3 regions of the Bradyrhizobium sp. USDA 4501 genome follow, and region 1 is predicted to be linked to each of the others. Evidence: predicted binding sites of a transcription regulator. Region 1 holds the regulator's gene; each other region holds the start of a gene.
The links. Region 1 encodes LexA, which represses DNA repair genes until DNA is damaged. Its sites were predicted from a motif close to TGTTCNNNNTGTGTTCNG; they were not measured.
Positions count from the first base shown of each region.

Region 2: ruvC (crossover junction endodeoxyribonuclease RuvC) is a predicted target of LexA. The motif match lies at 1,049-1,066, and genes of this name have one in related genera.
Region 3: dinB (DNA polymerase IV) is a predicted target of LexA. The motif match lies at 1,272-1,289, and genes of this name have one in related genera.

Region 1 is NZ_JBSSEX010000001.1:8,560,290-8,563,560, reverse strand. Features, by position in the region: gene ACVWZM_RS39920 (molybdopterin molybdotransferase MoeA) at 1-811, shown strand, start outside; gene lexA (transcriptional repressor LexA) at 1,055-1,759, shown strand; gene ACVWZM_RS39910 (hypothetical protein) at 2,016-2,444, shown strand; gene ACVWZM_RS39905 (hypothetical protein) at 2,590-2,817, shown strand; partial or broken gene ACVWZM_RS39900 (ComEC/Rec2 family competence protein) at 2,814-3,271, opposite strand, start outside.
Region 2 is NZ_JBSSEX010000001.1:2,728,128-2,731,398, reverse strand. Features, by position in the region: gene ACVWZM_RS12350 (YebC/PmpR family DNA-binding transcriptional regulator) at 129-875, shown strand; gene ruvC (crossover junction endodeoxyribonuclease RuvC) at 1,092-1,619, shown strand; gene ruvA (Holliday junction branch migration protein RuvA) at 1,616-2,233, shown strand; gene ruvB (Holliday junction branch migration DNA helicase RuvB) at 2,427-3,271, shown strand, end outside.
Region 3 is NZ_JBSSEX010000001.1:491,162-494,432, reverse strand. Features, by position in the region: gene ACVWZM_RS02455 (hypothetical protein) at 1-423, opposite strand, end outside; gene ACVWZM_RS02450 (hypothetical protein) at 661-927, opposite strand; gene dinB (DNA polymerase IV) at 1,351-2,598, shown strand; gene ACVWZM_RS02440 (hypothetical protein) at 2,712-2,921, shown strand; gene pyk (pyruvate kinase) at 3,003-3,271, opposite strand, start outside.

The DNA of each region.
Region 1 (3,271 bases):
GGCTGGGGTCGACTTCCGTGAGGGCGAGGTGCTGCTCGTCGGCGGCAGCCGCCTGTCCGACCGCGCGCTGTCGCTGGCGGCCGCCATGAACTATCCGGGACTTGCGGTGCGCCGCCGCCCGAAGGTCGCGGTGCTGGCGACCGGCGACGAGCTGGTGATGCCGGGCTCGCAGCCCGGCCCCGGCCAGATCGTCTATTCCAACGGCTACGCGCTGCGGGCGCTGGCGCGCGCCGAGGGCGCCGAGACCGTCGACCTCGGCGTTGCCGCCGACACGGTGGAGGCGACCACGGCGGGCATCCGCCGGGCGCGCGAGGCCGGTGCCGATGTCCTGATCACGACAGGCGGCGCCTCGGTCGGCGACCACGATCTCGTCAAGCGGTCGCTGGAAGCCGAGGGCGTCGACATGACGTTCTGGCGGATTGCGATGCGGCCCGGCAAGCCGATGATGCATGGCCGGCTCGGCGCGATGAGGGTGATCGGCCTGCCCGGCAATCCGGTGTCGTCCTATGTCTGCGCCTTCCTGTTCCTGGTGCCGTTGATTCGGGCGCTGAGCGGCCGGAAAGTGATTCATCATCGCCGCACGAGCGCCCTGCTCGGCCGCGACCTCGCCGCCAACGACCAGCGCGAGGACTATCTGCGTGCACGGCTCGAAGCGCGCGAGGACGGCACGTTGATCGCAACGCCGGTGACGCAGCAGGACTCGTCGTTGCTCGGGAATCTCGCTGCGGCACGGGCACTTCTCGTGCGCCCGCCGTTCGCGGCGGCGGCCGTCGAAGGCAGCGAATGCGAGATCCTGACACTGCCCGAATAGGGTTTTCGCGCCCCGCCGATTGTGCGTTGCCCGACACGTTCACCGGAAATTAAGTGGTTGCGGAACACATATCGAACATATAGTGTCCGTTCATGATTTGTTTCGAGTGCTGGTGTCTACATTCGGGAAGCTGCATGGAAGCAGGTGCATCGAGCACATGCTCCTGAGGTCAGGCCCGGCCTGCAGGCCCCACCAGAAGAGTCTCGGAATCGAACGACGCTATCAACCGGGGGAATACTCGAGATGCTCACGCGCAAACAGTACGAACTACTGCGTTTCATCAATGAACGTCTGAAAGAGGCCGGCGTACCGCCCTCCTTCGACGAGATGAAGGATGCGCTCGACCTGCGCTCGAAGTCCGGTATCCACCGCCTGATCACTGCGCTGGAGGAGCGCGGCTTCATCCGCCGTCTGCCGAACCGCGCCCGCGCCATCGAGGTCATCAAGCTGCCCGAACTCTCGGCCGGCGGCGGCAACGGTCGCCGCGGCTTCACGCCCAGCGTCATCGAAGGCACCCTCGGCCGGCGCGCCAGCACGCCGCCGATTGCCGAGGACGACGGCAACCGTCCGGTCGCGGTCCCCGTGATGGGCCGGATCGCCGCCGGTACGCCGATCGAGGCGCTGCAGACCCGCAGCCACACCATCAGCGTGCCGCCCGACATGCTCGGCGCCGGCGAGCACTACGCGCTCGAGGTACGCGGCGACTCGATGGTCGATGCCGGCATCCTCGACGGCGACATGGCGCTGATCCAGCGCAACGACGTCGCCAATACCGGCGACATCGTGGTGGCGCTGATCGACGAGGAGGAAGCGACCCTGAAGCGCTTCCGCCGCCGCGGCGCATCGATCGCGCTCGAGCCGGCCAACACCGCCTATGAAGTGCGCATCCTGCCGCCGAACCGGGTCCGCATCCAGGGCAAGCTGATCGGCCTTTATCGCAAATACTGAATTGCAAATACTTGCGGCGGCCGGGAACGAGCAACACGTCGGATCGTTCCTTGCATGATAGTGTAGCGTACGGCCTGCCCGATGCGCTCCGATACCTCTCGCGCAGCGTCGCGTGTTTGTGATCGGAGCGATCTCGGACCAGTCGTACAATCGCCCAGAAACGAGCAGACGCTCGTTCGCTATCGTCCACTCTGGTAGAGGCCCTAATGCCTCAAGGAGAGGCAGGGGTCGCTACCTCGAAATGAGGAGCCATCCGATGTGTGACTATAGTCTGCACGCCGTGGCATCGCGCCCCGCCATTGTCGGAGAGACGCTGATCACGACGACGTTCCGCGGCACGTCGACCCGCGGCTTTGCTTCGGAGAATGACCCCACTGTCGCGGTCTGCATGCTGCCGGGCACCGAGCTCGCTTTCGCCGAGAACGTTCGCTACGACAGCCGCTGGATCTGGACCAAGACGCTGAACTATCGCGTCGGCGTATTCAACGAAGTCGAGCCCGACGTGCCCGATCGGCATCATGATGCGGTCGAATTCCCCGACGGCAGCCATGTGCTGGTGACCCAGCTGGTCGAGGGACAGCGCGTCAGCGTGCTGCAATTGCCGGCGCTGCATCCGCCGGTCGAGCAGAAGCCGAAGGTTGTGGAGCGGCGGCCTTCCGCATTCGCAACGCTGTTTTTGGGTTGAGCGCATCGTCGCCGTGGAATGAGCTGTTCGGCGGCGGATGACCTAAGCAATTTCGGGCGACCCCGGACTCCCGCTTCCGGGGCGCAGAAGGAGATTTGCGTCGGCCGGCACCTTGGCGCATCATCGGGTACGGAGGACGTGCGCGGTGGTCGATAAGGTCACATGGCAAAAGGCTGGACGCGTCACGGAACCGGGCCGCTACATGTTCCGGTTCGGTTGGCTGACGGTAACGGCCGACGACCTGAAAGTCTGGGAGCAATTTCCCGAGGCTTCCTTCACTCTCGTCAAGAAGCCCGACGCCGGCCCCGACTCCGACGAATACCATCTCGGCCTGTTCGAGCTGCCGAGCGCGCCCTTGCCGGACCACGGCTAATCATCGCCCTGCAGATCGGTCTCGGCCGGCGTCGCATCCACCGCAGGCCGCGGCGCGGGGGCGCGTAGCGTCGTCTCGCTCTCGCCGTCGCCGGGAACCGCCGGCGACCACGGCCGGTCGATCCCGCCGGGCTTGACCGCATCGACGACGTAGCCGTCCCTGCTCCGTCGCAGCACCAGCGCGCCGTGGCGGCGCAGCCGCTCGGCATCGATCACCGATGCCGCGCAGCCCTGCGGCGCCGGCCGCGCCGTCACGATCAGGCCTGCGCGCTCGCAGTCGTCCACTAGGGCCTCCGGCCGGGTCGCCGGCGCGACGAAGGCGCCGCCGGGTCCCTGGGTCACGCAGCCGCTGGCATCGCAGGAGACGCCCTCGCCGAGCGACGCATCGGTGGCGGTGCGCGCGTCGGCGTCCGCCGCCAGCCACTCCTTGACCAAAAATGCATCCTTGGCGCTGT
Region 2 (3,271 bases), 5.8 Mb from region 1:
CATATTCCGGCTTGCGGTAGTATTCCTCCGCCGGACGGCCCCGGCGATCCTTTGATTTTGACCGTGAGGGGCCTATAAGGCCGCGTTTTCCATCCCTGTTCAGACCCTAAGCTCCGAAGAGACGTCGCATGGCCGGCCATTCCCAATTCAAGAACATCATGCACCGCAAGGGCCGGCAGGATGCCCAGAAGTCGAAGCTTTTCGGCAAGCTGGCCCGCGAAATCACCGTGGCGGCCAAGCTCGGCACCCCGGACCCGGCGATGAATCCGCGGCTGCGCGCCGCCGTGGTCGCGGCCCGCGCCGAGAACATGCCCAAGGACAATATCGACCGTGCCATCAAGAAGGCCGCGGGCAATGAGGGCGAGAACTATGACGAGATCCGCTACGAGGGCTATGGCCCCGGCGGCGTCGCCGTCATCGTCGAGGCGCTGACCGACAACCGCAACCGCGCCGCTTCCGATATCCGCTCCTTCTTCACCAAGTCGGGCGGCAATCTCGGCGAAACCGGCTCGGTCGCCTTCATGTTCGACCGCACCGGCATCATCGAATACGACGCCAAGGTCGCCTCCGACGACGCCATGCTGGACGCCGCGATCGAGGCCGGCGCCGACGACGTGGTCTCCAGCGAAGGCGGCCACGAGGTCTACGCCTCGCAGGACACTTTCCGCGAAGTCGCAAAAGCGCTGGAAGCGAAGTTCGGCGAGCCGCGCAAGGCGGCGCTGACCTGGAAGCCGCAGAACACCGTTTCGGTCGACGACGAGACCGGCGAAAAGCTGCTGAAGCTGATGGACCTGCTCAACGAGCATGACGACGTGCAGAACGTGTTCGCCAATTTCGAGGTGTCCGACGCGCTGATCGCGAAGATGGGCGGCTAGTCGCTTGCACTGCTGTCGTCGCCCGGCTGGACCGGGCGACCCAGCATTCCAGAGACATGCATTTGATCCGAGAAGCCGCGGCGTACTGGATCCCCCGCTCCCGTGCGCAATTGCGCACTAGGCGGGGATGACAAGTGGGTCGAGTACGACGACCGCGGCAGGGGATGAGGCTCCGTTTGTGTTTCGTTCTCCCGGCGCAGGCGGTATCACTAGCCCATGACATCCCAGCCGATTCGCTCTCCCGTCCGCATCATCGGTATCGATCCGGGTCTCCGCCGCACCGGCTGGGGGGTGATCGAGACCGAAGGCAATCGTCTCGTCTATATCGCCTGCGGTTCGGTCGAGCCGCCGGACGATCTGCCGCTGGCGAGCCGGCTGCTTGCAATCCATGAGGGGCTGGCCGCCGTGCTCGGCGATTACAAGCCTGCGGAGGCGGCGGTCGAGCAGACCTTCGTCAACAAGGACGGCGTTGCCACCCTGAAGCTCGGCCAGGCGCGCGGCGTCGCCATGCTGGCGCCCGCAATGTTCGGTATCTCGGTCGCCGAATACGCGCCGAACCAGGTCAAGAAGACCGTGGTCGGCGCCGGACATGCCGAGAAGAACCAGATCCAGGTGATGCTGAAGATCCTGCTGCCGAAAGCCGAGCCGCCGTCCGCCGACGCCGCGGACGCGCTCGCGGTCGCGATCACCCACGCCCATCACCGCCAGAGCACCGCGCTGCGGCTCAGGGTGGCGAGCCTATGATCGGCAAGCTGAAGGGCCTGATCGATTCCTATGGCGAGGATTACGTGATCCTCGACGTCGGCGGCGTCGGCTATCAGGTGCACTGCGCGGGCCGCACGTTGCAGGCGTTGCCGTCGCCAGGCGGCGCCGCCGTGCTCTCGATCGAGACCTATGTCCGCGAGGATCAGATCAAACTGTTCGGATTTCGCACCGATCATGAGCGCGAATGGTTTCGCCTGCTGCAGACCGTGCAGGGGGTCGGCGCCAAGGTCGCGCTCGCGGTGCTCGGCACGCTGCCGCCGACCGATCTCGCCAACGCCATCGCGCTGCGCGACAAGGCGGCGGTGGCGCGGACGCCGGGAGTCGGGCCGAAGGTCGCCGAGCGCATCGTCAGCGAATTGAAGGACAAGGCGCCAGGCTTTGCCGATGTCGATCCCGCGGTGGTGCAACTGTCAGGCGCGATCGACAACAACCGCGCGCCGCGTCCTGTCACCGACGCGATCTCGGCGCTGGTCAATCTCGGCTACGGCCAGCCGCAGGCCGCCGCCGCCATCGCCGCCGCCTCGCGCAGCGCCGGTGAGAAGGCCGAGACCGCGCAGCTGATCCGGCTGGGGTTGAAGGAACTGTCGAAGTGATCAGTGGATTGGAGCGCCTCTGTTCTTCACCTCGCCCCGCTTGCGGGGAGAGGTCGGATCGCATCGCAGATGCGATCCGGGTGAGGGGGTACAGGTCTCGACACACATTGCGCTCGCGGAAGGAGCCCCTCACCCCAACCCTCTCCCCGCAAGAGCGGGGAGATGGAGAACAATCTCGTGTTAGTCTCGCATCATGAATACGCCCTCGCGCATGGTCTCGCCTGAACGCCGCTCCGACGATGTCGGTGACACCGCGCTGCGGCCGCAGTCGCTGACGGAGTTCGTCGGTCAGGCCCAGGCGCGCAAGAATCTCTCGATCTTCATCGAGGCTGCGAAGAAACGCGGCGAGGCGCTCGATCACGTGCTGTTCGTCGGTCCCCCCGGCCTCGGCAAGACCACGCTGGCGCAGATCGTCGCGCGTGAGCTCGGCGTTGGCTTTCGTGCCACCTCCGGCCCTGTCATTGCGAAGGCCGGCGATCTCGCGGCGCTGCTGACCAATCTCGAAGAACGCGACGTGCTGTTCATCGACGAGATCCATCGCCTCAGCCCGGCGGTCGAGGAAGTGCTCTATCCCGCGATGGAGGATTTCCAGCTCGACCTGATCATCGGCGAGGGTCCGGCGGCGCGCTCGGTCAAGATCGAATTGTCGAAGTTCACGCTGGTCGGCGCGACGACGCGCGCAGGCCTGCTCACCAATCCGTTGCGCGACCGCTTCGGCATTCCGATCCGGCTCAATTTCTACACCGAGGAAGAGCTCGAGAAGATCGTCACCCGCGGTGCCCGCGTGCTCAATATCGGCATGAGTCCTGATGGCGCAAATGAGATCGCGCGCCGCGCCCGCGGCACGCCGCGCATCGCCGGCCGCCTGCTGCGCCGGGTGCGCGACTTTGCCTCCGCCGCCGATGCCGATTCCGTCGACCGCGGCATCGCTGACCGGGCGTTGAGCGCGCTCGAGGTGGACAGCGTCGGGTTAGACGCGATGGACCGGCGCTATCTCACCACCATCGCGTTGAACTATGGCGGCGGGCCGGTCGGCGT
Region 3 (3,271 bases), 8.1 Mb from region 1:
AGCCGAATGGCCCGCGCCGGATGGCTGGCGATCGTCGTGGTCCTCGCGCGTCATGCCGGGGAGCTCGAGATCAACGTCGTCGGGGCGGTCGATCGCAGCATCCGCAACGTAATGGCGCATGTCGACCGCAGCGGCGTCCAATCGCTCCGTTTCCTGTCGATCGGGTCCTTGTTCGATGCGGGCGGCTTCAAGCGAGCGCCACAGCGAGAGCCCCGAATCGGTGATCTGCAGGCCCGCATCGTTGATCGACGCCCATCCCGATTGGAAAACGTCGGCATCGCCAAGCTCGGACGGCCGCTTCGACTGCGTGGCTTCATCGCCGGCCGCGATCATACGCTTGACCTCGCGGCTGACCTCGTCGATCGCGATCCGCTGCCCGGGCCTTGCGGCCAGCACACTCAAGATCGCCAGATTGAACCTCATGCGGCGCCTCGCGATGCCCCATCAACTGGCCGTGCCGCCGTTCCGCTCCCGTGCAGGCGACGTGCGAGCCTCGGCGGGGTCGAAGCGGATCATTATGCCGGCACGGACGTCGGTCAGTCAGGGAGTCGAGCAAGTGTACCGGCTCGCCAAGGGGCAAACAATCCGGCACCAGACCTACGACAGATGGATAAGTCGGCCCGCAAACGACACGCGTCGGGATCGCGTTCGTTGCGCGCCTCAGAGAAACTCGCGAAGCCTGGAAAGCTCGATCACATGCTCGGGTGAGAGCACGTCGGGGACGAGGGGAGGCTGCGACTTGGTCCGGATCTCGTAGAGATGTCGCGTCTTCTCGGGCTTGCCCATGAAATCCCGAATGCATTGGTCGAGCGTTCCGTTGACGACCATATAGGGCGCGCGATCCTCTCGCCTGGAGTTGTTGAGAGAAGGCCATTTGTAGAGGTGGGCCGCAGCTTGGAAGTCCACCTGATGGGATTGGTCGGTCATTGCAAAATATCTACCCGAAAAAGCCCTGCGCGGCAAAGTCAGCCGGCTGGTGAGCGAGCTGGTGTGGCAATACGCGCAAGCTGCGTGCCGCCGCTCGCAGAAGCCGCCGTCATGCACCTCGAACGATCCGTCGACGTGCCTCGCGTTTGGTGCCTCGCAGCAACTCCCGCTTCGATCTCCCGCGGCCGAGATCGGGGGCGATGGGGCGAGGCCGGCTGAAGGAGAGCCGGCAGATCCTCTCGTGCGGCAAGCGCGCGCGCAGGGCGGTAACGCGCGTTGACGACCTGGCGTCGTTCACGGCGCCAGCGGCTGCGACGGCGTGCCCGATTGACTCGATTTCAGAATGTTCCTATTTTGTTCTGCTGCCGATTTCCACGTCCGGAGACGGGCGGCTCCGGTCAGGGCAGGGATGAGCGGGTCGAGATGGCAGCCGCAGCCACCATCCTTCATGCGGACCTCGATGCATTCTACGCATCGGTCGAGCAGTTGCTCGAGCCGTCGCTGCGCGGCAAGCCGATCGCGGTCGGGGGCGGCGTTGTGCTTGCGGCGTCCTATGAGGCCAAGGTCTTCGGAGTGCATGGCGGCATGTCGGGGCGGGAAGCGCGCCAACTGTGCCCGCAGCTCGTTTTCGTCGGCGGCCATTTCAGCGATTACCAGCGGCTGGGTGACGCGGCCATCAAGGTGATCGGCGACTTCACGCCGCTGGTCGAGCGAATTTCGATCGACGAGGCGTTTGCGGACGTCGCCGGCTGCACTCACCTGTTCGGAACGCCTGCCGAAATAGCCGCGTCGATCCGGTGGCGCGTGCGCAGCGAGCTCGGCCTTCCGATCTCGGTCGGCGTCGCCCGCACCAAGCATCTGGCGAAGATCGCCTCGCAGGTCGCAAAGCCCGACGGACTTGTCGTCGTCGATCCCGACGCCGAGCTGAGCTTCCTTCACGAATTGCCGGTTGGGTTGATGTGGGGGGTAGGGCCGGTCACGAGGACCCGGTTGGACGCGATCGGCGTCACGACGATCGGTCAGCTCGCCAAATTGTCGGAACGGTCGCTGACGCTCTTGCTCGGTCCGGCGGCGGGCGAGAAACTCGCCGCGCTGGCCTGGAATCGTGATCCGCGACAGCTCAAGCCACACCGGCGCGCACGATCGGCGGGGGCACAATCGGCGCTTGGCCGAAAGCCTGCGATCGAGCAAGTCATCCGGCCCACGCTGCTTCATCTCGCCGACCGCGTCGCCACGCGGCTTCGGGCGAAATCACGGCCTGGACGAACCGTGACGGTGCGCGTCCGTTTCGCCGACCTGAAGTCGGTGACGCGCTCGATGACGCTCGATGCGCCGGTGTGCACGACCATCGTGCTGGCGCGGCTCGCCGAGAATCTGGTGCGCGCTGCTCTTGCTGACCATCCCGGCGAGAAGATCATCTCGCTGCTGGCGATCTCGATTTCGCATCTCGAGGAGCATTGGGATCTTGCACTGGAGCTTCCACTCGGACTGGAGGACGAAGCGCTTCGGCCCGGAAGTCCGACAGGGATGGCCCGCTGGGCGGCGGACCGTGCGATCGACAAGATCCGCGATCGCTTTGGCTGGGAGGCGATCGGATATGGTTCAGCGGCGCTGGAGGCGGTTCATTCGGTGCCCGACGCGTTTCGCAAGCTTGCCGAGAGAGAGCTCTAGCGCTCGCCGGTTCACGTACCTGTCACTGCATTAAGAAAAGGCAATTTGGAATCGCGCGCTTGTGAGTGGCGACCCTGTACGACCGGCCTATTTTGAGGCTGCGGAGGACAGCCATGAAGCACAGCGCCGAACTAATCCAGACGATGCGCGAAGCGTTGGATGCGGTCATGGCAAGCGTACCGGCGGATCAATCCGTGTTCGGTCTCAAGGCCGCTGTTGCGGAATGCATCCTGCGAGCCGCAGCTCACGGCCAGACATCGTTCGACGGGCTCGTGACGTCGGCATCCGATCAGCTTCAGTCGATCATCTCGATGCTGACCTAGGCGATCGGGATGCGCGCGACCGTCGCGTTCGCCTTGCCGCGCGGTGCGCTGATGATGCAATCGCTCGGGCCGACGGTTCTCTCAGGGCAGCGATACGACCCGTAGATTGTTGGTCGTTCCCGCTTGTCCAAAGGGAATGCCGGCGACCACGACCAGCAGATCGCGGCTCGATGCAAACTGCTCTGCTTGCGCGAATGTGGTTGCGCGCTCGACCATCTCCTCATAGCTCTGAACGTCGCCGGAAAGCACGCTGTGAGCGCCCCAAAGCAGGCACAAGCGGCGGGACACTTCGCGGCTTGGGGTGATGGCGAGGATCGGGCGGCTCGGCCGCTTGCGCGCGACGCGTGCGG